Leisingera sp. NJS204: one gene and its partner. The protein of the gene in region 1 interacts with the protein of each later gene in a pairwise test. Links are inferred from orthologs where the notes say so. Each region holds a gene or a part of one and is shown in the gene's direction. Other genes may lie near its edges. The genes, in order: mrdA and ETW24_RS07655.

Evidence for each region.
Region 2: the proteins of mrdA (region 1) and ETW24_RS07655 interact in binary tests that used the Escherichia coli proteins (3 or more experiments, as listed by UniProt). The link is inferred for Leisingera sp. NJS204 from one-to-one orthologs.

Annotation. Positions count from the first base shown.
Region 1 is NZ_CP035417.1:388,257-400,169, reverse strand. The notes cover bases 6,460-9,458. They hold mrdA (penicillin-binding protein 2), read left to right. Parts: upstream 6,460-6,985; coding sequence 6,986-8,932; downstream 8,933-9,458. Other genes in these bases: rodA (rod shape-determining protein RodA), read left to right, coding at 8,929-9,458; ETW24_RS02000 (rod shape-determining protein MreD), read left to right, coding at 6,460-6,989. Also shown: MocR-like pyridoxine biosynthesis transcription factor PdxR, read left to right, coding at 1-546; ETW24_RS02025 (2-isopropylmalate synthase), read left to right, coding at 788-2,386; ETW24_RS02020 (23S rRNA (adenine(2030)-N(6))-methyltransferase RlmJ), read right to left, coding at 2,486-3,280; ETW24_RS02015 (hypothetical protein), read left to right, coding at 3,401-4,183; ETW24_RS02010 (rod shape-determining protein), read left to right, coding at 4,404-5,450; rod shape-determining protein MreC, read left to right, coding at 5,516-6,457; more of ETW24_RS02000, read left to right, coding at 6,450-6,459; more of rodA, read left to right, coding at 9,459-10,080; ETW24_RS01985 (2-hydroxyacid dehydrogenase), read left to right, coding at 10,097-11,029; ETW24_RS01980 (M3 family metallopeptidase), read right to left, coding at 11,162-11,913. UniProt on the Escherichia coli protein: Catalyzes cross-linking of the peptidoglycan cell wall. Responsible for the determination of the rod shape of the cell. Is probably required for lateral peptidoglycan synthesis and maintenance of the correct diameter during lateral and centripetal growth.
Region 2 is NZ_CP035417.1:1,552,209-1,564,273, forward strand. Bases 5,294-8,444 are described here. They hold ETW24_RS07655 (penicillin-binding protein 1A), read left to right. Parts: upstream 5,294-5,693; coding sequence 5,694-8,195; downstream 8,196-8,444. Other genes in these bases: ETW24_RS07650 (phosphodiesterase), read left to right, coding at 5,294-5,564; ETW24_RS25085 (Hint domain-containing protein), read right to left, coding at 8,189-8,444. Also shown: ETW24_RS07630 (DsbA family protein), read right to left, coding at 179-943; ETW24_RS07635 (M48 family metalloprotease), read right to left, coding at 940-2,295; ETW24_RS07640 (pyridoxal phosphate-dependent aminotransferase), read left to right, coding at 2,318-3,463; ETW24_RS07645 (N-acetylmuramoyl-L-alanine amidase), read left to right, coding at 3,537-4,766; more of ETW24_RS07650, read left to right, coding at 4,776-5,293; more of ETW24_RS25085, read right to left, coding at 8,445-10,651; prfB (peptide chain release factor 2), read left to right, coding at 10,876-12,003. UniProt on the Escherichia coli protein: Cell wall formation. Synthesis of cross-linked peptidoglycan from the lipid intermediates.

The DNA of each region.
Region 1 (11,913 bases):
TATGCCGGGCAGCCGGTTCCCGCCATGGCCGCGCTCGACCGCGAGGGGCGCTGCATCTATGCGGGCACCTTTTCCAAGACATTCTCCCACGCTTTGCGGCTGGGATATGCGATCCTGCCGCCCGCGCTGGTGCCGCAGTTCCGCGCCCGGTTCATCCATCCCAGTGCAGGCGCCGCGATCACCGCACAGCGGCCCCTGGCCGAGTTCATGGCCTCGGGGCATTACGACCGCCACATCCGCCGCGCCCGGAGGCTCTATTCCGAACGGTATGCTGCCGCAGCAGAGGCGCTGGCCGCATGGCCTGAGGATTTGGGTTCCTTCCGGCGCCACAATGCCGGGATGCAGATCGCCTTTCACTTGGCAGACGGACACAGTGACACGCGGATCTGCCGCAATACTGCCAAAGCGGGCTACGCCGTCCGGCCTTTGTCGCCGCATGATCCGGCCAAGCAATCCCAGGGGCTGCTGATCGGATTTTGCCAAAGCCAGCCCGATGCACTGCCCGGCCAAATTGGAGCGCTGCGCCGGATCGTGGCACAAAGCTGAAATTCTCTGCCTATGGGCTTTTCATTTACCATTGCCTCTGTATAAATCCCTGCATGACCATTTGCGCAGATATCCCCCTTGCCGCCACCGCGTCCCGCGGTGCCGCTCTGCGCGCCCTACTGATCCTAGCCCGCCTCTGAGCGTGCCCTTCCGGCGCGCCCGCTCAGAGGATTGCCGCACGCGCGCCACGATAGGCTTATGATGCCCCAAAGGGCTTAGGACAGAGACAAGAGATACCGACATGACCAATAATTCCCCGACTGCCGGCGCAAATTCCGGCGACAAATCCCGTGTTGTCATTTTCGACACAACCCTGCGCGACGGCGAACAAAGCCCCGGCGCCACCATGACCCATGACGAGAAGCTGGAGATTGCCGGACTTCTGGACGACATGGGCGTGGACATCATCGAGGCCGGCTTCCCGATTGCGTCTGAGGGCGATTTCCGCGCGGTGTCCGAGATTGCGGAACGCTCAAAGAATTCGGTGATCTGCGGCCTGGCGCGCGCCAGTTTCAAGGATATCGACCGCTGCGCCGAGGCCGTGCGCAAGGCCGCGCAGCCGCGCATCCATACCTTTATCGGCACCTCGGCCCTGCACCGCGCCATCCCGAACCTCACAATGGATGAGATGGCCGACAAGATCCATGAGACAGTCACTCACGCCCGCAATCTGGTGGACAATGTGCAGTGGTCGCCGATGGATGCGACCCGGACCGAGTGGGACTACCTGTGCCGGGTGATCGAGATCGCGATCAAGGCCGGCGCCACCACCATCAACATCCCCGACACTGTGGGCTATACCGCGCCGATGGAGTCGGCCGACCTGATCAAACGCCTGATCGAAACCGTGCCCGGTGCTGACGAGGTGATCTTTGCCACCCATTGCCACAACGATCTGGGCATGGCGACCGCCAATGCACTGGCCGCGGTTGCGGGTGGTGCGCGCCAGATCGAATGCACCATCAACGGCCTGGGCGAACGTGCCGGCAACACCGCGCTGGAAGAGGTGGTGATGGCGCTGAAGACGCGCAATGACATCATGCCCTGGCACACCGGCATCGACACCACCAAGATCATGCATATCTCGCGCCGTGTCTCGACCGTCTCTGGTTTTGTGGTACAGCCGAACAAGGCAATTGTCGGCAAGAACGCCTTTGCGCACGAGTCGGGCATCCACCAGGACGGCATGCTGAAGAACCGCGAAAACTTTGAGATTATGCGGCCCGAGGATGTGGGTCTCTCCGGCACTTCGTTGCCGCTTGGCAAACATTCCGGCCGCGCCGCGCTGCGTGATAAGCTGGAGCATCTTGGCTATGAAGTTGGCGACAACCAGCTGAAGGATGTCTTTGTCCGTTTCAAGGAACTGGCCGACCGCAAGAAAGAGGTGTTTGACGACGACCTCATCGCGCTGATGCGCACCGGGGTAGACGCCGAGAACGACTACCTCAAGATCGTTTCCATGAAAGTGGTCTGCGGCACCGGCGGCCCGGCAGAATCTACAGTCGAGATGGAGATCGACGGCAAGGACGTCACCGAGACGGCTGAGGGCGACGGCCCGGTTGATGCGACCTTTAAGGCGATCCGCATGATCCACCCGAACTCTGCCCGGCTGCAGCTTTATCAGGTGCATGCGGTGACCGAAGGCACCGATGCGCAGGCAACAGTGTCGGTGCGGCTGGAAGAAGACGGCATCATCGCCACCGGCGAAAGCGCCAATACCGATACGGTGGTGGCGTCTGCCAAGGCCTATGTGAACGCGCTGAACCGCCTGATCGTGCGCCGTGGCCGGGTTGGCGAAGGCGCTGACACCCGCGAGATTTCCTATAAAGACCTCGCCTAAGCCACTGCTGGCCGGACAGAACAAACAAAGGGCGCCCGCTGCGGCGCCCTTTCTTGTTCTATGCGAAACCTCTGGCCGGACAGATCGGGTGGTGCGCGGTTACTTGCGGGAAATCCCCTCAAACAGCGCCGACAGCCGGGCAGCTTCTTCTGCGATGCCAAAAGGAGCGTTGACCACAAACATGCCGCTGCCAATCATCCGGTGCCCGTCACGGACCGGCGGAAAGGAAACCTCATGGCGAAGGGCACCAGGCAGGTCTTGCGCCTCCAGCGCTGTCAGCATCTGCCGGTGCGCACCGTCCTTTAGGATCGGATACCACAAGGCGATGATCCCTACATTCCACTTCTTGTGCAGCTGTCCTATGATGCCGGGAATGCGGGCATAGTCGGTTTTGATCTCGTAGCTGGGGTCGATCAGCATGAGGCCGCGGCGGGGTGCTGGCGGCGCCAGTGACATGGCCAGCTCAAACCCGTCTTGCTGATGCACCTTGGCTTTCCAGGGTCTCAGCGCGGCGCGCAGGGCGGCATGTTCCTGCGGGTGCAGTTCGGCAAAATGCATTGCGTCGCCCGGGCGCAGCAAAGCGGCTGCAACCAGCGGCGACCCTGGATAGGCAGCCCCGCCATGCCGATTGCGGGTTTCCGTCAGGGCGTGGTGCAGCGGGTGATCCGCTGCCAGGCCCTGGTCCGCCAGAATGCGGGTGATGCCCTGCTCCGCCTCGCCGGTCTTGACCGCCTCAGCCGCGTCCAGCCGATAGAGACCCCGGCCTGCATGAGTCTCAATATAACTGAGCGGTTTGTCCTTGCGGGTGAGATAGGCCAGCATCCAGGCAAGCAGCGCATGCTTTTGGACATCGGCCAGATTCCCGGCGTGGTATATGTGCTGATAAGAGAGCATAGGCCCCCTCTAGCGGCAATTGCCGCAGGGCGGAAGGGGCAGCGGACGCAGGATAAACGGAATCTCAACCCCGATGGGGCAGACTGCAGCCAGTCGAGATACCGCAGAATGCAGGTCCCTATGCCCCTCAGAACGAGCGCCGTTGCCCTCTTCCTTACATTTCTGGCTATGCTGCTGTGCGCCGCAGGGGCCGTCAGCGCACAGGGGTATTCGCTGGTTGGCAACCAGTTCTTCCTGCACAAGGCTTCTGCCCCCCAGCCCGGCCCAGCGCCAGGCCCGGCGCCTCAGGCGCTGGCCAGCATTTTACCCGATACGCTGCCTGGTGCAGATCCCGGGCGCGGCGCGGTCTCGCTTGATCCCGGAGCCGCTAGCCTGTTCCGCGGCCGCAGCGGCGGCAGCCTGTTCGCCCCGCTTCTCAGCGCGCCGCCAAGCGTAAGCCGCCTGCTGACGCTGATCGCCAGCGCCGAGGCGGGCAAGGCAAATTATGATGCCGTGCAGCACGGCGCCAAACGCAAGCCGCCAAAGAAACCCACGCAGATGACCGTTGCCGAGATCAACGCCTGGATCAAAGCAACGCCGGGACAGCCCCATGCCATCGGGCGCTACCAGCTGATCCCCGCAACCTTCCGGCGGCTGGTCAAGCATCAGGGTGTGAAACCGCAGGCCCGCTTTTCGCCCGAACTGCAGGATCAGCTGGCGCATCAGCTGATCGAAGAAGCCGGCTACAGCGCTTTTCTGCAAGCTGAAATGCCGCGCAAGACCTTCATGCTGAACCTGGCCAAGATCTGGGCCGGGCTGCCGACCTCCAGCGGCAAATCCTATTATGAGGGTTATGCCGGCAACAGCGCCAGCCTGACCTGGTCGCATTTTGACACTGAAATGAAGCGGATTTTCTCCAGTTGACCTGATCCCGCTGCTGCCCGCCCAGGCGGGCTTCTGCGCCCATCCTGGCCTGACCGCTTGGACGGGGCCTGTAATGACGCCGTGGACTTGGCGGAAAGGCGCTGTTTCACCATAATACGCCCTTTCGCGGCACTGCACTGCCGCTTATAAGGTTGGTGCTGGCGGCCCCACCGGGAGTCGCCTAAGGTAAAAATGACAGCACTCACAGGATCCCTTCTATATGGCGCTTTTCGGAAACTTGGGCGGTCTGTTCTCTTCGGACATGGCCATCGACCTCGGCACTGCGAACACGCTGGTTTACGTCAAGGGCCGCGGTGTCATCCTTTCCGAACCGTCGGTGGTGGCCTATCACGTCAAGGATGGCGTCAAGAAGGTGCTGGCCGTGGGCGAAGACGCCAAGCTGATGCTGGGCCGCACCCCCGGCTCGATCGAGGCGATCCGCCCGATGCGCGAAGGCGTGATTGCCGATTTCGACACTGCCGAAGAAATGATCAAGCATTTCATCCGCAAGGTGCATAAACGCTCGACCTTCTCCAAGCCCAAGATCATCGTCTGCGTGCCGCATGGCGCCACTCCGGTTGAAAAGCGTGCGATCCGTCAGTCGGTTTTGTCCGCTGGTGCGCGCCGCGCCGGGCTGATTGCCGAGCCGATTGCCGCAGCCATCGGTGCAGGCATGCCGATCACCGACCCGACCGGCAACATGGTTGTCGACATCGGCGGCGGCACCACCGAGGTGGCGGTTCTGTCCTTGGGCGATATTGTCTATGCCCGTTCTGTCCGGGTTGGCGGCGACCGTATGGATGAAGCTATCATCAGCTACCTGCGCCGCCAGCAGAACCTGCTGGTGGGTGAAGCCACCGCTGAACGCATCAAGACCTCCATCGGTACCGCCCGGATGCCCGACGACGGCCGCGGCCAGTCGATGCAGATCCGCGGCCGCGACCTGCTGAATGGCGTGCCGAAGGAAATCGAGATTTCCCAGGCCCAGGTGGCCGAGGCGCTTGCCGAACCGGTGCAGCAGATTTGCGAGGCGGTGATGACCGCGCTGGAAACCACCCCGCCGGATCTGGCCGCCGACATTGTCGACCGCGGCGTGATGCTGACCGGCGGCGGCGCGCTTTTGGGTGATCTGGATCTGGCCCTGCGCGAACAGACCGGCCTGGCCGTATCCATCGCCGACGAAAGCCTCAACTGCGTGGCGCTGGGGACCGGCAAGGCGCTGGAATATGAAAAGCAGCTGGCCCACGCCATCGACTACGACAGCTAAACGCCCCTGACCGCCTGAATGGCGCCAGCTGACAACGGGCTGGAGGGGCGGCTGGAAGGAGAGACGTGGCAAAGGACAAGTCACAGCGCGACGATTATGCAACCCCGCTGCGGCGTCTGCTGACAGCGGTTTTGTGCCTGTGCCTGGCTGCTGTGTTCATCGTCTGGCGGATCGACAGCCCGCGCGTGGAACGGTTTCGCGCCCAGGTGGCTGACCGCGTGGTGCCCAGCATGGATTGGGCCATGGTGCCGGTCACCGCCGCCGTTAACCTGGTGCGCGATTTCCAAAGCTATCAGCGCCTGGCCGAGCAGAACCGCGAGCTGCGCAGCGAACTGCGGCAGATGCGGGCCTGGAAAGAGGCCGCACTGCAGCTGGAGCAGGAAAACGCCCGGCTGCTGGACTTCAACAACGTGCGGCTGGACCCGCAGCTTACCTATATCACCGGGGTGGTGATGGCCGACAGCGGTTCACCCTTCCGGCAATCGGTGCTGCTGAATGTGGGCAGCCGCGACGGGGTGCATGACGGCTGGGCGGCGATGGACGGGATCGGGCTGGTGGGCCGGATTTCCGGCACCGGGCACGACACCGCGCGGGTGATCCTGCTGACCGACGCCGCCAGCGCAGTGCCCGCCACCATTCAGCCCTCCGGACAGACAACTCTTGTCACCGGTGACAACAGCGCCGCGCCAGTGCTGAGCTTTCTGGAAAATCCCGACCTTGTGCGGCCCGGCGACCGGGTGATCTCCTCCGGTGACGGATCGGTGTTTCCAGCGGGCCTGCTGATCGGCCAGGTGGCCAAGGACCGCTCGGGCCGGATGCGGGTGCGGCTGTCCGCCGATTACAGCCGGCTGGAATTTCTGCGGGTGCTGCGCCACCACGGCACCGAGGTGATCCAGGATCCCGGCGGGCTGGTCGGAGCAGCCCCGGGTGATCCGGTTCCGCAGCCGCGGCCCGAAGGGCTGGGCGGCGGCAGCGCCGAAGGCACTGCTGAGGCCGGCAATGGCTAATACCTCGCCCGCCCGGATCTGGGCTATGCGTGCAGCCTTTCCCGCACTGGCGCTGCTGATCATGTTTTTTCATCTGCTGCCGTTGAACACCGAGCCGAGGTTCTGGGCGCCGCCGGATTTCCTGCTGCTGCTGGCAATCACCTGGTCGCAGCGGCGGCCCGATTTTGTGCCTGCGCTGTCGATTGCGCTGGTCATGCTGCTGGCCGATCTGCTGTTTCATCGCCCGCCTGGATTGCTGGCGTTGCTGACGGTGCTGGCCTGCGAGTTTCTAAAGGCGCGTGCGGCCCCGCACCGGGAAAGCACCTTCGTCAGCGAATGGCTGGCAGCCGGCGTGACCCTGATCGGGATGGCCGTTTTGAACCGGCTGGTTCTTGTGGTGTTTGGCGTGGCGCAAGCGCCGCTTAGCCTGACCGTGATCCAGATTGTGATGACCATCGCTGCCTATCCGCTGGCGGTTTGGGTCAGCCAGGCTATTCTGGGTGTGCGCAAATTGTCCCCTTCCGAAGCCGAAACCCTGATGAGCCGCCGATGAAACGCAATTCCAAGGATCTGGACGTCTCTCATGGCAAGATGACCCGGCGGGCACTGCTGCTGGGCGGGCTGCAGGTGGCCTTTGCCGGCGGGCTGGCAGCAAGGATGCGCTTTCTGCAGGTGGATCAAGCGGATGAATTCCGCCTGCTGGCCGAGGAAAACCGGATCAACATCCGCCTGCTGCCGCCTGCCCGCGGCCAGATCTTCGACCGTAACGGGCTGATCATCGCGCAGAACTCCCCCTCCTACCGGATTACCGTGGTGCCCGAGGACGCCGGCGATGTGGAGGCGGTGATTGATAAACTGTCGAGCCTGCTGCCGCTTGATCCCGAAGACCTGGAGCGCGCCCGCACCGAGATGCGGCGGTCGCCGCCATTCCTGCCGATCACCCTGGCCGACCGGATCGGCTGGGAGGATATCTCCAAAGTCGCTGTCAACGCCCCCGCCCTGCCGGGTGTAACGCCCGAGGTCGGCCTGACCCGGATTTATCCGCAGCTTGGTGATTTCGCGCATGTAGTGGGCTATGTCGGCCCGGTGTCCGACTATGACCTGAGCAAGATGGAAGACCCCGAGCCGGTGCTGCTGATCCCGCGCTTCCAGATCGGCAAGGTTGGATTTGAGGCCAAGCGCGAAGACGTGCTGCGCGGCAAGGCCGGTGCCAAACGGGTGGAAGTGAACGCCACCGGCCGGGTAATGCGCGAGTTGGACCGGCGCGAGGGTATTTCCGGTGCAGACATGCAGCTGACCACTGACGCTGAGCTGCAAAACTACGTGCAGGCCCGGCTGGGCCGGGAAAGCGCCGCAGCGGTGGTGATTGACTGCGAAGACGGCGATATCCGCGCGATCTGCTCTTCCCCCAGTTTCGACCCCAATCTGTTTGTGCGGGGCATCTCAGTCGCTGACTACCGGATGCTGACCGAGGACAACTATAGGCCTCTGTCCAACAAAACCGTGCAGGGCACCTACCCGCCCGGCTCCACCTTCAAGATGATCACGGCGCTGGCAGCGCTGGAACAGGGTGTAATCGGGCCGGAGGAAACTGTTTGGTGCCCGGGCCATCTGAAAGTTGCCGGCCGCCGCTTCCATTGCTGGAAACGGGCAGGCCACGGGCATGTGGACCTCAACACCTCGCTGAAACGGTCCTGCGATGTCTATTACTACGACGTGGCGATCAAGACCGGGATCGACAATATCTCAGCCATGGCCAACAAATTCGGGCTGGGCATCAGGCACGATTTGCCGATGTCGGCTGTGGCCCAGGGGATTACGCCGACCAAGGAATGGAAAGCGCGTTCCTATGGCAAGGACTGGCTGATCGGCGACACCGCAAACTCCTCGATCGGCCAGGGCTTCACCCTCGCTTCGCCGTTGCAGCTGGCGGTGATGACCGCACGGATCGCCACCGGGCGCAGTGTAACGCCGCGGCTGCTGAAATCGCTCGACGGGGTGGAACTGCCCAGCGGCGCGGGCGACCCTTTGGATGTCAGCGAAAACAGCCTGCGCATGGTGCGGCGCGGCATGTATTCGGTCAGCAACGACCGCCGGGGCACCGGCTACCGCTCCCGCATCATCGCTGACAACATACGGATGGCCGGCAAAAGCGGCACCAGCCAGGTGCGCAACATCACCGCCGCTGAACGGGCCGCAGGGGTGATCCGCAACGAGGATCTGCCCTGGGACCGGCGCGACCATGCGCTGTACGTCTGTTTTGCTCCCTATGATAACCCGAAATACGCGGTGGCTGTGGTGGTTGAACATGGCGGCGGCGGCTCCAGAGCTGCGGCACCGATTGCCCGCGACGTGCTGCTGCAGGCGCTTTACGATGGCACCCCGCCGCTGGAGGCCTACCCCAAAGGGGACCGCAGCCGCATCAAGGCACAGCAGGAGCGGCTGGAGCGCGAGCGCGTCAAGCGCCCCTTGGGCAGCAGGAGCAGCAAGGCATGAGCTATCTGGAGTATCACGCCAAATCGACGCCCTCCGGCCTGCGCAAGATACTGTATTTGAACTGGGGGCTGACACTGCTGCTGATCACGGTGTCCAGCGTCGGCTTTCTGATGCTGTACTCAGTAGCGGGCGGATCCTTCAGCCCCTGGGTGGAACCGCAGGTCAAACGCTTTGCCCTGGGCCTGGGCGTCATGTTTGTGGTGGCGATGATCCCGATCTGGTTCTGGCGCAATGTGTCGGTGCTGGCCTATCTGGGATCCCTGGCGCTGCTGGTCGCGGTGGAGCTGTTCGGCACCGTGGGCATGGGCGCACAGCGCTGGATCGACATCGGCTTCATGCGGCTGCAACCCTCAGAGGTGACCAAGATCGCCTTGGTAATGCTGCTGGCAGCCTATTACGACTGGCTGCCGCCCGAAAAGACCTCGCGGCCCATGTGGGTGCTGCTGCCGGTGGCGCTGATCCTGGTGCCAACGGCGCTGGTGCTGAAACAGCCGGATCTTGGCACCTCGATCCTGCTGATGGCGGCCGGCGGCGGGGTGATGTTCCTTGCCGGGGTGCATTGGGCCTATTTCGTGGCGGTGATCGCAGCCGGCGCGGGGCTGGTCAGCGCGGTATTTCAAAGCCGCGGCACCGACTGGCAGTTGTTGAAGGACTACCAGTTCCGCCGCATCGACACTTTTATGGACCCCTCGCAGGATCCCTTAGGCGCGGGCTACCACATCACCCAGTCGCAGATTGCGCTGGGATCCGGCGGCTGGTCCGGACGGGGCTTCATGCAGGGCACGCAATCGCGGCTGAACTTCCTGCCGGAGAAACACACCGACTTCATCTTTACCACCCTGGCGGAGGAGTTCGGCTTCATCGGCGGCGTTACCCTGCTGTTCATTTACATGCTGATCATCCTGTTCTGCATTGCCTCGGCGATTGCCGCCAAGGACCGGTTTTCTTCGCTGGTGATCCTGGGCATTGCCATCACCTTTTTCCTGTTCTTTGCCGTCAACATGTCGATGGTGATGGGTCTGGCACCAGTGGTCGGCGTGCCGCTGCCGATGGTCTCATACGGCGGTTCGGCAATGCTTGTGCTGCTCGGGGCCTTCGGCATTGTGCAAAGCGCCCATATCCACCGCCCGCGCCAATCCTCGCGCTGAAGATCAGGGAGTTTCCATGACCGCCAATGTCCTGTTCGCCGGCCGCGCCGATGCCTGGCCCGCTTACCAGCCGCTGCTGAATGCGGAATTCGCCCGCTTGGGTCTGGATGCCGAACTGCGCAATGATTTCGCTCCGGAAGAGGTGGATTACATCGTCTTTGCGCCCAGCGGACCCATCAGCGACTTCACCCGCTTTGATCGCTTAAAGGCCGTGCTGAGCCTTTGGGCGGGCGTGGAAAAGGTCGTGCCCGTCGTGCCTGCCTCCGTGCCGCTCACGCGGATGGTGGATAGCGGTCTGGAGCAGGGCATGACCGAATGGGTGGTTGGCCACACTCTGCGCTATCACCTTGGAATGGATGCGCATATCCTTGGGCAAAACGGGCAATGGGAACCAAAGGCGCCGCCGCTGGCCCAGGACCGCCATGTGACCGTCCTGGGTCTGGGCGCCCTTGGAACCGCTTCGGCCAGAGCGCTGTCAGCCCTGGGATTTCAAGTATCGGGCTGGAGCCGGTCGCAAAAAGAAATCGAAGGCATCACCTGCCACGCCGGGCCTAAGGGTATGAAGGACGCGCTGGCGCAAGCGGAAATTGTGATCCTGCTGCTGCCCGATACACCCGCCACCGAAAACACGCTGAATGCCGAGACGCTTGGCTGGCTGCCCAAGGGGGCAAAGATCATCAACCCGGGCCGCGGACCGCTGATAGATGATGACGCCCTGCTGGCGGCACTCGGCAACGGCCGGATCGGGCATGCAACTCTGGATGTGTTCCGCGTTGAGCCGCTGCCGCCGGAGCATCCCTTTTGGGCGCATCCCAATGTGACAGTGACTCCGCATATCGCCTCGGAAACCCGCGAAAGCACAGCTGCCGAAGTGATCGCCGAGAACATCCGCCGTGCCGAGGCTGGAGAGCCGCTGCTGCATTTGGTGGACCGCAGCCTCGGTTACTAGGACGGGGCTTTGCCCCCTGCGCCTGACGGCGCATTCCCCCAGGGTATTGTCGACCAGAAAGAAGCCCGGGGTCTATCGCTTCTTTCTGGTCCTAAATACCCATTTCAGGGGCATCGCCCTGCGCAATGCCGGCTATTGTGCGGTCAAGCCGCGGCCTTGCAGCAGCGCTTCCACACCGGGCAACCGCCCGCGGAACGCCGTGTAAAGCTCAGCCGGGTCAACCGAACCGCCAGTGGATAGAATATGCGCCTCCAACGCCTTAGCGCGTTCGGCATCAAAGGCACCGCCTGCTTCCTCAAAAGCCGCAAAGGCGTCGGCATCCATCACCTCAGACCACATGTAGCTGTAATAGCCCGAGGAATAGCCGTCGCCGGCAAAGACATGGGCGAAATGCGGGGTGGCGTGACGCATGATAATCGCCCGCGGCATCCCGAGTTCTGCGAGCACTTCAGCTTGCTTTGCCATAGGGTCGGAAGGCGCAGGACCGTCGTGAAAGGCCAGATCCACCAGGGCGGAGGCGACGTATTCCACCGTCTGGAACCCCATGTCGAAGTTGGCGGCACCCAGCACCTTCTCCAGCATCTCCTGCGGCATCGGTTCGCCGGTTTCCGCATGGGTGGCAAATTCCTGCAGCACCTCCGGCACTTCCAGCCAGTGTTCATACAGCTGGCTCGGCAATTCGACAAAATCACGCGCGACCGAGGTGCCCGAGATGCTTTCATAGGTCACATCCGACAGCATTTGATGCAGCGCGTGGCCGAACTCATGGAACAGGGTGCGGGCGTCGTCCCAGGACAGCAGCGCCGGGTCGCCCTTGGCGAAGTTGCAGACGTTGATCACCACTGGCGCCTGTACCTGCGGGAATTTCGCCTGCTGGCGCATTG
Region 2 (12,065 bases), 1.2 Mb from region 1 along the record:
GTGAATCCCTACACCAAGGAGTTCTGCAACAACGCCGAGTGGGCGCCAAATCTGGTTTTTCAGTAAACACAGGGCTTCCTTGACGCACCCGAAGGCCTCGTTCAAGTTTCCCCTGTGTTCACCATTCCAATTAAATGCGATCCCCCCAGCCCCAGTTCCGCCGGTTCGTCGTCAGGCGTCAGCTTTGCTGGTCGCGGATTTCAGCCACTATGATTTCCATCTGGTCGGCGGGCAGGTAGCCGCGCAGCAGTTCATTGCCAAGCACAAAGGTCGGGGTGCCGGAGATTGCCATCTTCTGTGCCAGCGCGCGGGTCTGGCGCAGCTCGGCCGTCACCTCTTCGCTGTCCATCTTGGCAAAGATCGCATCGCCATCCAATGACAGCCCGTCCGCGATCCGGCGCAAAGCCACCTCGTTCGGCTCGCTGCCGAATTCAATCAGCGCATCATGCACTTGCTTATAGGCGTCATTCCCCGCAACCAGTTTGGTTGCCACGGCAAAGCGCGACGACAGCACCGAGGCTTCGCCCAGGATCGGGAACTCCTTGATCACCAGGCGGATATTACCGTCGCCTTTCACCAGCTTTTCCACCTCGGGGGCTGCCCGGCGGCAGTAGCCGCAGCGGTAGTCCATGAACTCAACCAGGGTGATGTCGCCATCCGGGTTGCCGCCGACCCAGGAATAACCATCGTTCTGCAGCTCTGCCAGATTGTCTGTGACCAGCGTGTCATCGCGGACAGCCTCGGCCTGCTGCTGGCGCTGTTCCAGCAGATCAACCGCTTCCAGGATCAGCTCGGGGTTCTCCAGCAGATAGGCACGGATCTGTTCGCCAAAAGCCTCACGTTCGGCTTCTGACATATTGCTGAGGTCCAGCGCCTGCGCCGGGGTGCTCAGCAGGGCGAGGGCAGTGGCTGCCGCCGTGGCAGCGCGGGTAAAGGGTTTCATTTTCGTCTTTTCCTTTTCTGAGCTTGTTCATAGGCCGCCAGCACATCCTGTGCCCGCCGCGCGGCGGCGGATCCTGCAGGCAGCTGGGCGACGGCCCGTTTGGCATGAATTCCGGCGTCATCCAGACGCCCTTGCAAGGCATAGCGTTCGGCGGTGACCAGCGCCGCCAGGCCGCGCTGGCCGGTCTTGGCATAGGCCAGCGACATGTCGCGCAGCAGCACCTGGTTGCGGAAATCGATGGCGCGGGCGCGTTCCATGGATTGCAGCGCCGCTTTCGGCTGGCCCGCGGCCAGCTGCGCACGCCCGTAACCGGAAAGGATCAGCGGGTCCTTGGGGGCCAGTTTCACCGCCTTGCCATAGGCCGCCAATGCGGCGCCCCATTGCCGGTTCTCTATCAGGATCTGTCCCTTCAGCTCATGATAGAAGGGATCGGAGGGCCGGATCGCCAGCGCGCCATTCACCGCCTTCAGGGCCTTCTTTAAATTCCTCTGCCGGTGATAGGCGGCGGCCTCGCGCATCAGGCGCACGTCTTTGTACTGTTCCTCGCGCACCCGGCGCAGGGTCCATTTCGGGGCACGGGTAAACCCCGACAGCTTGCCGCGCACCCGGGCGAACCAGTATTGCGCCTCGGCACTGGTCTGCCCCTTGTCGCCATGCGCCGCGAGATAGGCCTGGGCGGCGCGGATACGGTCGCGGCTTAAGGGATGCGAGCGGGTATAGGGGTCCTGGCTGCCGGCACTCAACACTTCCTGACCGGCAAAGGCGCGGTGCAGATCAACCAGCCCCTGCGGGCTGATGCCGGCACGGTTGAGGTAATCCGCGGCAGAACGGTCGGCCGAGCTTTCTTCGGCGCGGGTATGGGACAGAAACCTGCGCAGCGCGGAATTCTGCGTGCCGATGGCAATGCCGCCCGCGGCGTCGCCCGCACCCGCAGCCGCGGCCAGAACCGCAAGCGCCACGCCTAAACCGGCAGCGCTGCTGGCCGAGCGCAGGTTCTGCATCCGCCGCGCCAGGTGGCCATTGGTGATATGGGCGGCCTCATGGGCGATCACCGCCTGCAGCATCTCGGGGGAGGTCACCTTGAGGATCAGCCCGTAATTCACGAATATCGTTCGCGAATCCAAGACAAAGGCATTGAAGGCGGAATCGTTGACCAGCAGAATCCGGACCCGGTTCGCATTCAACCCCGCGGCCCGCAGCACTGGTGCCGCCAGCTTGTTCAGACCGTGTTCCACGTCCGGGTCACGCAACAGCGAGATCGACGCCGCCTGCGCCGCCGCTGCAAATTGAAACAGCGCGCAAAGCACAAGAGCCGGGATTGACGCCAGCCGGAAGAAACGGTCAAAACTCATGCGCGCACCATGGGAGATCAGAATGCGAAACTCAAGCCGATCCAGCGTTGATCCGTTTATTGTGATGGACGTGATGGAGGCCGCCCGCAAGGCCGAGGAAGCCGGCCGCCATATCATCCATATGGAGGTGGGCCAGCCATCGACGGGGGCGCCCTCCGGTGCGCTGAAGGCGCTGGGGAATGCGCTGGAAAACAATGCTTTGGGCTATACTGTTGCACTGGGTCTGCCGGAGCTGCGCCAGCGCATCGCGCGGCTGTACGGCGATTGGTATAATGTTGATCTCAATCCGGATCGGGTGATCGTGACGCCGGGCTCCTCCGGCGCCTTTCTGCTGAGTTTCACCGCGCTGTTCGACAGCGGCGACCGGGTGGGGATTGGCGCGCCGGGCTACCCGTCCTACCGGCAGATTCTGAAGGCGCTGGGGCTGACGCCGGTGGACATTCAGACCGCACCGGAAAACCGGCTGCAGCCAGTGGCCGAGGATTTGAAGGGGCAGGATCTGGCGGGCCTCATGGTGGCCTCGCCCGCCAATCCATCCGGCACCATGCTGGACCGTACCGCGATGGGCGATCTGATCGACGCGGCGCGGGGTGAGGGCGCCAGTTTCATCTCCGACGAGATCTATCACGGGCTGGAGTATGAGGCGAAGGCGGTCACCGCGCTGGAGCTGACGGATGAATGCTATGTGATCAACTCTTTCTCCAAGTTCTTCTCGATGACCGGCTGGCGGGTGGGCTGGATGGTGGTGCCCGAGGATCACGTGCGGGTGGTGGAACGCATAGCCCAGAACATGTTTATCTGCGCCCCGCACGCCAGTCAGGTGGCGGCACTGGCGGCGCTTGATTGCGAGGATGAGATGCGCGAAAACCTGGCCGTCTACGCAAAGAACCGCCAGCTGATGCTGGACGGGCTGCCTAAGGCCGGTTTCACCAAAATCGCGCCGCCGGACGGGGCGTTTTATGTCTATGCCGATGTGTCGGACCTGACCGCGGACAGCCGCAGCTTTGCCGCGGAAATCCTTGATAGTGCGGGTGTTGCAGTGACGCCGGGGCTGGATTTTGACCTTGTTCGTGGCGCCACCACACTGCGGTTCTCCTATGCGCGATCGACGGCGGATATTGAAGAAGGGCTGGCGCGGCTGGAAAAATTCATGGCCGCGCGCGGCTGACCACAGAAGGCGGATTTTCAATCCGGGCGGAATTGCCTAGTCTGCGCCGAAAACCAAGAACCGGGGTTCAGGCATGGGCAGACTGCTTTCCTTCATAACGCTGATCTGGCTGCTGGCAGCGGGGACTGAGACCGGGGCCTGGGCGCAAGGCTTCAGCGGGCTGGCGCGCGTTGATGCGGAGGCCAGCCACACCCGCGATGCCGGACGGGGCGCCGAGATCACGCTGGGCCTTAGCCAGGGGGTTCCGTACCGGCTGTTCACCCTGGCTGAGCCGCCACGGCTGGTGCTGGATTTCCAGGAGGTCGATTGGACCGGGCTGACGGCGGAGACATTGCTGCAGAGCGAGCAGATCACCGCGGCGCAATTCGGCACCTATGTGCCAGGCTGGTCGCGTTTGGTTTTGCAGCTGGCAGAGCCGATGAAGGTTTCCACGGCAGCTATGACTGTGGACCAGGTGACCGCCGCCGCCCGGCTGGCAGTATCGCTTGCGCCTGCCACGGCGGAAGAGTTTGCCGCCAGCGCCGGCGCCCCGCAGGATCCGCGCTGGGATCTGCCTGCGCCGCAATCCATGCCGGGCAAGGGCGCGCGCGATGAAAATGCACCGCTCCTGGTGATGCTTGATCCCGGACATGGCGGCATTGACCCAGGGGCGGAGACCGAGGTGGTCATTGAGAAACATCTGATGCTGCAATTCGCGCGGGAGCTGGGCGAAGCGCTGCTTCGGTCCGGCCAGTTCACTGTGCTGTTGACCCGGGATGACGATTACTTTGTCTCGCTGGAACGCCGCATTGCCATGGCGCATCAGGCTGGGGCGGATGTGTTCATCTCGCTGCATGCCGATACGATTTCCGAGGGCCGGGCGCATGGTTCTACCGTTTATACCCTTTCCAAGGAAGCCTCCGACGTGGCCTCGGCCAAGCTGGCAGAGCGGCACCTGCGCGGCGACCTGCTGTCCGGCACCGACCTGAGCGAAGCGGACGACAAGGTGACGGCGGTGATGCTGGATCTGGCCCGGCAAGAGACCCAGCCGCGTAGCGATGCCTTGGCGGTGGCGCTGATTGACGGGCTGCGGGGGCAGGGGCGGCCGATCAACAACCGGCCGCTGCGCTCGGCCGGGTTTTCGGTGCTGAAGTCGGCTGATATCCCTTCGGTACTGGTTGAGATCGGCTTTCTGTCCAGCAAGCGGGACCTTGAGAACCTGGTGGATCCGGATTGGCGGGCCCAGGCCGCGCGCGGCATTCTGAACGGGCTGATTACCTGGCGCGCGCAGGACGACGCCCGCCGCACGCTGGTGCGGCAATAGGGGGCAGCGATGAAACTCATCTGGATGTCGGATCTGCATTTCGAGGCTGAGGGGCTGGTGCTGGGGCATGACCCGCGTTTGCGGCTGCAGGCTGCGGTTGGTTTTATCGCCAAGCACCATCCTGATGCCTCCGCCTGTCTGATCACCGGCGACCTGGTGGAAACCGGAACGACGCAGAATTACAAGGCGTTGAAGGGGTTTCTTGACAGCTTGCCGATGCCGGTTCTGCCAATGACCGGCAATCATGATGACCGGGCGGCGCTGCGTGCGGTGCTGCCGTTGCCGGGAACCGCAATGCCCGGGTTTATCCAGTACCGGTGCGATTTCGGGGATCTTTCTGTGCTGTGCCTGGATACGCTGATTCCGGGCGCGGCTGCGGGTGTTCTCTGCGCAGAGCGGATGCGCTGGCTGAAGACAGAGCTGGACGCGCTGAACGGGCGGCCCGCCATCGTGGCCATGCATCACCCGCCGATGATGCTGGGACTGCCGATGCTGGATCCGGACAATCTGCGAAACGGGGACGCGCTGCTGACGTTGCTTTCCGGTTACTCCAACGTGCTGCATCTGCTGGCGGGGCATGTGCACCGGCCCTGCTCCGGAACAGCGCGGGGCATTTCCTTTACCACTGCAAAATCAGTACTTTACCAGGCGCCACCACCGTGCCCTGATTGGGGCTGGAGCAGCTTCAGACCTGCCGCCGAGGCCCCGGCGCTGACGGTGCTGGAGCACAGCCCAGGCGGGCTGACCCTGCAGCAACTCCAGTTCTGTGACTACGGCTTGGGTGCTCCCGTCACGTAAGACACCGCACAGGGCGGGGAATTGTGCTAGAATTCTCCCATCTCTCTGGCATATATCCGCTGTTTCCTGTTTTGACCCGGGGGACTGCCGCACCTATATAGGCGGCACCTCGCGAGAAAGGCCAAACCCGTGCTTAGGTTCATACTCTCCTTCTTTGGTTCCATCTTCAGCACCCTCACCCTTGGGGTGGCGATGGTGGCGCTGACCATTGGCGCGGTGTTCTGGATCTACGGTCGCGATCTGCCAAGCCACGACTCGCTGTCGCAGTATCAGCCGCCGACCATCAGCCGGATTTATTCCGGCGAAGGCCACATGATCGACGAATTCGCCAAGGAGCGGCGCCTGTTCACACCGTCGGCGGACATTCCGGATCTGGTGAAACAGGCCTTTATCTCGGCGGAGGATAAGAATTTTTACAGCCACGGCGGCTATGATGCCCGCGGTATTGCTGCGGCAGCGATTGAGGCGGTGCGCTCGCGCGGGGCGAATGTGCGCGGCGCCTCAACCATCACCCAGCAGGTGATGAAGAACTTCCTGCTGTCCGGCGACCGCCGCGCCGAGCGCAAGATCAAGGAGATCATCCTTGCCACCCGGCTGGAGGAGACGCTTAATAAGGAGCGGATCCTGGAGCTGTATCTGAACGAGATTTTCCTGGGCCAGAACTCTTATGGCGTGACGGCGGCGGCGCAGACCTATTTCAACAAGACCCTTGGCGAGCTGGCCCCGCATGAGGCGGCAACGCTGGCTGCAATGCCCAAGGCGCCGTCGGATTACCACCCGGTGCGCCAAAAGGAACGGCTGCTGGCGCGGCGCAACTATGTGCTGCGGGAGATGCGCGAGAACGGTTATATCTCGCGGGATGTCTACGGCGTCGAGGTGGCACAGCCGCTGCGTTCGGTGCAGAACGGCGATTTCGAGGGCTTCCGCACTGCGCTGCCGCCGCGCGACTACTTTACCGATGAAATCCGCCGCCAGTTGACACAGGACTTTGGCGAGGGCGAGTTTTTTACCGGCGGCTTTACCGTGCGTGCCACCATCGACCACGAAATGCAGGCCGAGGCGGCGCTGGCGATGCGCGGCGGTTTGCAGAAGTACGACCGCTCGCGCGGGAAATGGCGCGGTACCGGCGTGACGCTGGAGGAGGCGCAGCTGGCTGATGAGGCCAGCTGGCGTGCCGCACTGGCCAGTGCCGACGTGTCCCGGGACATTGAACTGGGCGGCAAATGGTACCCGGCCGTGGTGCTGGACGTTGGTGATAAATCTCTGACCGTCGGTGTCGAAGACAATGAGGGCACGGGCACGGTGCCGCGTTCTGACATCAAATGGATGCAGGGCAGCTTTGCCGCGAATTTCACCCGCGGCGATGTGGTGCTGGTCCGGGCCGAGGAAAAAGATGGCACGTTCAGCCATTGGTCGCTGCGTCAGGTGCCGGAAGTGCAGGGCGGCTTTGTCGCGATGGACGTGAACACCGGCCGGGTTCTGGCGATGCAGGGGGGCTTTTCCTACCAGCATTCTGTGTTCAACCGCGCGACCCAGGCGCTGCGCCAGCCCGGCTCCAGCTTTAAGCCGTTTGTTTATGCGGCGGCGCTGGACAGCGGTTACAGCCCGGCGACCATCGTGGTGGACGCCCCGATTGAGATCAACACGCCGCAGGGTCTGTGGCGGCCCAAGAACTCGTCGAACAAATTCTATGGCCCGACGCCGCTGCGGACGGGCATTGAGATGAGCCGGAACCTGATGACCATCCGCCTGGCACAGGAGGTCGGTATGCCGGTTGTCGCGGGATACGCGGAACGCTTTGGCGTTTATGACAACATGGGCGCCTTCCTGGCCAACTCGCTGGGGTCCGAGGAAACCACGCTTTACAAGATGGTCGCGGCCTATGCGATGTTCGCCAACGGCGGTGAGCGGGTGCAGCCCACATTGGTGGATCGGGTGCAGGACCGTTTCGGGCGCACCATCTACCGGCATGACGACCGTGACTGTGTCGAATGCGCAGACCCGGATCTGGCCCCCGGCCAGGCGCCGCGGATTGTCACCGACCGCGAACAGGTGATGGATCCGATCACTGCCTATCAGCTGACCTCGATGATGCGGGGCGTGGTGGACCGGGGCACCGCGTCGAGCGTGATCAACCTGCCGGTGCCCACTGCGGGCAAGACCGGCACCACCAATGATTCCCGCGATGTCTGGTTTGTCGGCTTCACCTCCAACATCGTGGCCGGCTGCTACATGGGTTTTGACCAGCCCCGTCCGATGGGCCGCGGCGCCTATGGCGGCACCATGTGCGGCCCGGTGTTCCAGCAGTTCATGAAAAAGGCCACCGAGAAGTTTGGCGGCGGCCCGTTCGACGTGCCGGAAGGCGGCCATTTCATCAAGATCGACCGCTATACCGGCGCACGGCTGCCCGACAATGCGTCAGGCGCCTATGTGGTGGCCGAGTATTTCCGCGACGGCGCCGAGCCGATCTTCGGCCTGACCTATGATGGCGGCTTTGCGATGGGATCGAACCTGCCGCTGATCGAAGAGGTGCAGGAATCGGGGCGCAAAGTGACCACCTCCAGCGGCGGCACCGCCGTGCTGGGGCCCAAGGCGACCTTTGGCACTATCAGTTCCGGCGGGCTTTACTGAAACAAAAGCGCTGCCTCGTGACGCGCTGCAACCTGGCGCGCGGTGGCGCCATAACTTCCCGTGTTCCAGCGCAGATCGGGCATGATCCGGAACAGTTCCTCGCGCACCGGATCGTCCAGGGTTGAGACGGCCTGGGCGCCGGGATGGAAGCTTTCCGAGGGCGCGCCTTCGGCATAGATGATTTCGTGCTGGTCGAACAACAGGTGCACATAGGTGACTGTGCCGCCGGTTTCCTGCCGGACAGTGCGGCCGTTGACCAGATGCAGCGCCGGGACCAGAACCTCGTTTTCGTCAAACAGCAAAGTTGAAGCAGCGCCGCAAAACAGCATCCGGTGCTGCGGTGACACCAGCAGGTCGCGTTCAGCGCCGAAACACCCGGCCGGGATCCGCACCGGGGCCAGGTTACCCGTCGCAGGGACAGTGGACTGGCTGACCCAGCGCACAGGCTGCAAACCATTGTCGCGGGTGATCACCTGATCGCCCGGTTGCAGCGTTTCGATGGCGCGCAGGCCTGCGGTGGTGGCAATTCTGGTTCCGGCTGCGAAGCAGATTATGTTCTCGATACCCGAGAAGCTGACCACACTGCCATCCAGAAGTGTTGCCGTGCCGGTCAGGCTGCCGCCGGTGTTGTCGGTTATGTTCAGCGTGCCCTTGTCAAGCTGGCCGTTGAAATCCAGCGTGTCGCCGGTGGTTTGCCCGGTGTTGCCACCGGTGACGGTCAGGTTGTTGCTGCCGCTGTCGCCGGTGTCGACTATGGTGAAATAATCGTCGCCGTCACCGCCCGAGGCTGTGTCGCCCTCACCGATGATCAGGCTGTCATCACCGGAACCACCGTCGATGGAGTCGGCTCCGGCGTTGCCTTCCAGTGTATCACCGCCGCCTTCACCCAGAAGGGTGTCGCTGCCGCTGCCGCCGGTCAGACTGTTGTCGCCTGCGGCCCCTTTGACCCAGATATCCGAGGTTCCGATGGACGCATTGAGCGTATCGTCACCGGAATGCAGGTAGTAGCGTTCGAACTCCGAGAAAGTGACGCTATCCCCGCCGACGGAGAAAGAGCCTGCTTCATCACCCGTGAAGGTGATGTTTATACCGGTGCCGTCGCCATAGAGCTCCAGCATGTCGCCGGAGGTTTCATCGGTTTCGCCGCCCACCAGGGTTTCGCCATCAGGATTTGCCCAAACTGCAACCCAGTCGTCCCCGCCTTCGCCATAGAAGGTATCGTTACCCTCGTCCGTGTCATAGAGGTCGTTGCCATCCCCGCCATAGACAAGGTCATCTCCGGTTCCCGCCCAAAGCGTGTCGTTGCCGCTGCCGCCATAAAGCGTATCATTTCCCGCGCCGCCGGAGATTGTGTCGCTTCCCCCCTGGCCATAGATCAGATCATCGCCGCCGCCGCCGGAAATACTGTCATCACCATCAGCGGGGTCCTCCGGCGGCACCGTGAATGTGATGTTCGAGATCGTGTAGTCGGACCCGTCGGTGCCATCGGTTTGCAGGTTGGCCGACAGGACCAGCTGGTCAAAAGCGCCATAACCGTTGATGTCGACGGTCCCGGTGCCTGTTCCGGCCACATCTTCGGTGAAATCCCCCTGGGCGACCAGGACGCCATCTTTGTAGACCGCCCAATGGCCTTCTTCACCGTGACTATCGGAAAACAGGTGCTTGAAGGTGAAGCTGGCGTCGGTTGTATCCTGATCGAAGTCGACGATCAGCTCTTCGGAAATGCCTGATGCTTTGTCATATCCAATCTGCGCGTCAACGCCGCTGTCGGAATCGGAGATGGCCCCGGCAACGCCAAATGCACCATCGTAATAGTCAATATTGGCCGCATTGGCAGTGCCCGACAGGTCCTTGGCCGTGACCGTGAAGCCGCTGCTGGTGTCGGTGACATTGGAGTCATCGATGCTTTCCTGGGTCTCTGCCAGCCCGGCCTCAGAACTGCTGTCGCCATAGATCGTGTCATCGCCTGCGCCGCCTTCCAGGCTGTCATCGCCGTCACCGCCGAACACCATGTCGTCGTCCGCACCGGCATCAACGGTATCATCGCCGGCGCCGGCCTCAACCGTGTCCTGATTGCCCGAGGCGCCGCCGCCGCTGCCATTGTCGATCTGATCGCCATCGCTGTCGGTGTAGCTGCTGTCGATGTTATCTGCGCCGCTGGTGCCCTCGACCGGGCCATCGGTGTCTGTATAGGCGGGCGGGCTGTCTGCACTGGCCGAACTGAAGGAGTCAGGCGGGCCCAGATCCGGCACAAAATAAACGTTGCCGTCAGCGCCGAGATAATAAACCCCGCTTTCAATCTCATTGGTGTAAGGCGTGCCGCCGTGCGAGCCGGTCCAGCTCCAATTGCCGGCGCCCAGGTTTTGGTCCGTGGTGAAGGAGGAATAGGTGGACGTGATCGTATCGCCGTGATCGAGCGATCCGTCTCCAAGCTGGACAAGATACCCGCTGGGCATGGTCCCAATTCCTCAAATTCGCAGCGGGCAGGCTGCTCGCGCGTTCCAGATCCCAAAGTCAAGCAGGCCGCGTTAATTCCGCGTATTTCCGGCTTTGGAAAACGCGCGGCATTTTAGTTGGTTTTTCCGCAGCGGCTGGCGGGCCGGTGCAGGGTCTGGCCGCTTGCCCGCGGCGCAAGGGTGGTTTATCACGCAAGCCTGATCTTAGATTGCAAGGACCTCCCATGCGCGCGGAAACCCAGAACATCGTGGCGGACATCGAGAAATCGCTTGAGCTGCTGGCCCAGCGGTTGAATTGGGAAACCGCCGAATTCCGGCTGGAGGAATTCAACGCGCGGGTTGAGGACCCTAACCTGTGGGACGATCCGGACGCGGCCCAGAAGCTGATGCGCGAACGCCAGGCGCTGGTGGATGCGATCAATACCTACAAGGGCATCAAGCAAGACCTTTCCGACAATATCGAGCTGATCGAGCTGGGCGAGATGGAAGAGGACGAAGAGGTCATCAAGGATGCCGAGGCCGCGCTGAGCGCGCTGAAGGACAAGGCTGCCGAGAAGGAACTGGAAGCGCTGCTGGACGGCGAGGCCGATGCCAATGACACCTTCCTGGAAATCAATGCAGGCGCGGGCGGCACCGAAAGCTGCGACTGGGCCTCGATGCTGGCGCGGATGTATGTCCGCTGGGCCGAGAAGAAGGGTTACAAGGTCGAGCTGCAATCCGAAAGCGCAGGCGACGAGGCGGGCATCAAATCCGCCGCCTACAAGATTTCCGGCCACAACGCCTATGGCTGGCTGAAATCCGAGAGCGGCGTGCACCGGCTGGTGCGGATCTCGCCATATGACTCGGCGGCCAAGCGGCACACCTCGTTCAGCTCGGTCTGGGTCTACCCGGTGGTGGACGACAATATCGAGATCGACGTGAACCCTTCTGATATCCGGGTCGATACCTACCGCTCCTCGGGGGCGGGCGGCCAGCACGTGAACACCACCGACTCGGCGGTGCGGATTACCCACATCCCGACCGGCATTGTCGTGACCTCCTCTGAGAAATCGCAGCACCAAAACCGCGACATTGCCATGAAGGCGCTGAAATCGCGTCTGTATCAGCAGGAGCTGGACCGCCGCAACGAGGCGATCAACGCCGCCCACGAGGCCAAAGGCGATGCAGGCTGGGGCAACCAGATCCGCTCTTACGTGCTGCAGCCCTACCAGATGGTGAAGGATCTGCGCACCAGCCACGAGACCTCGGATACCAAGGGTGTTCTGGATGGCGATCTGGACGGGTTTATGGGCGCAACGCTGGCGATGAATGTCGCCGGTAAAAGCCGCTCGGAGGCGCAGGGCGAGGACTGATCCGGCGTCGCGCTGCAAACGGCGCGCCAGCTGCAGAATGAAAGAGCCTCAGGGTGCCCGCC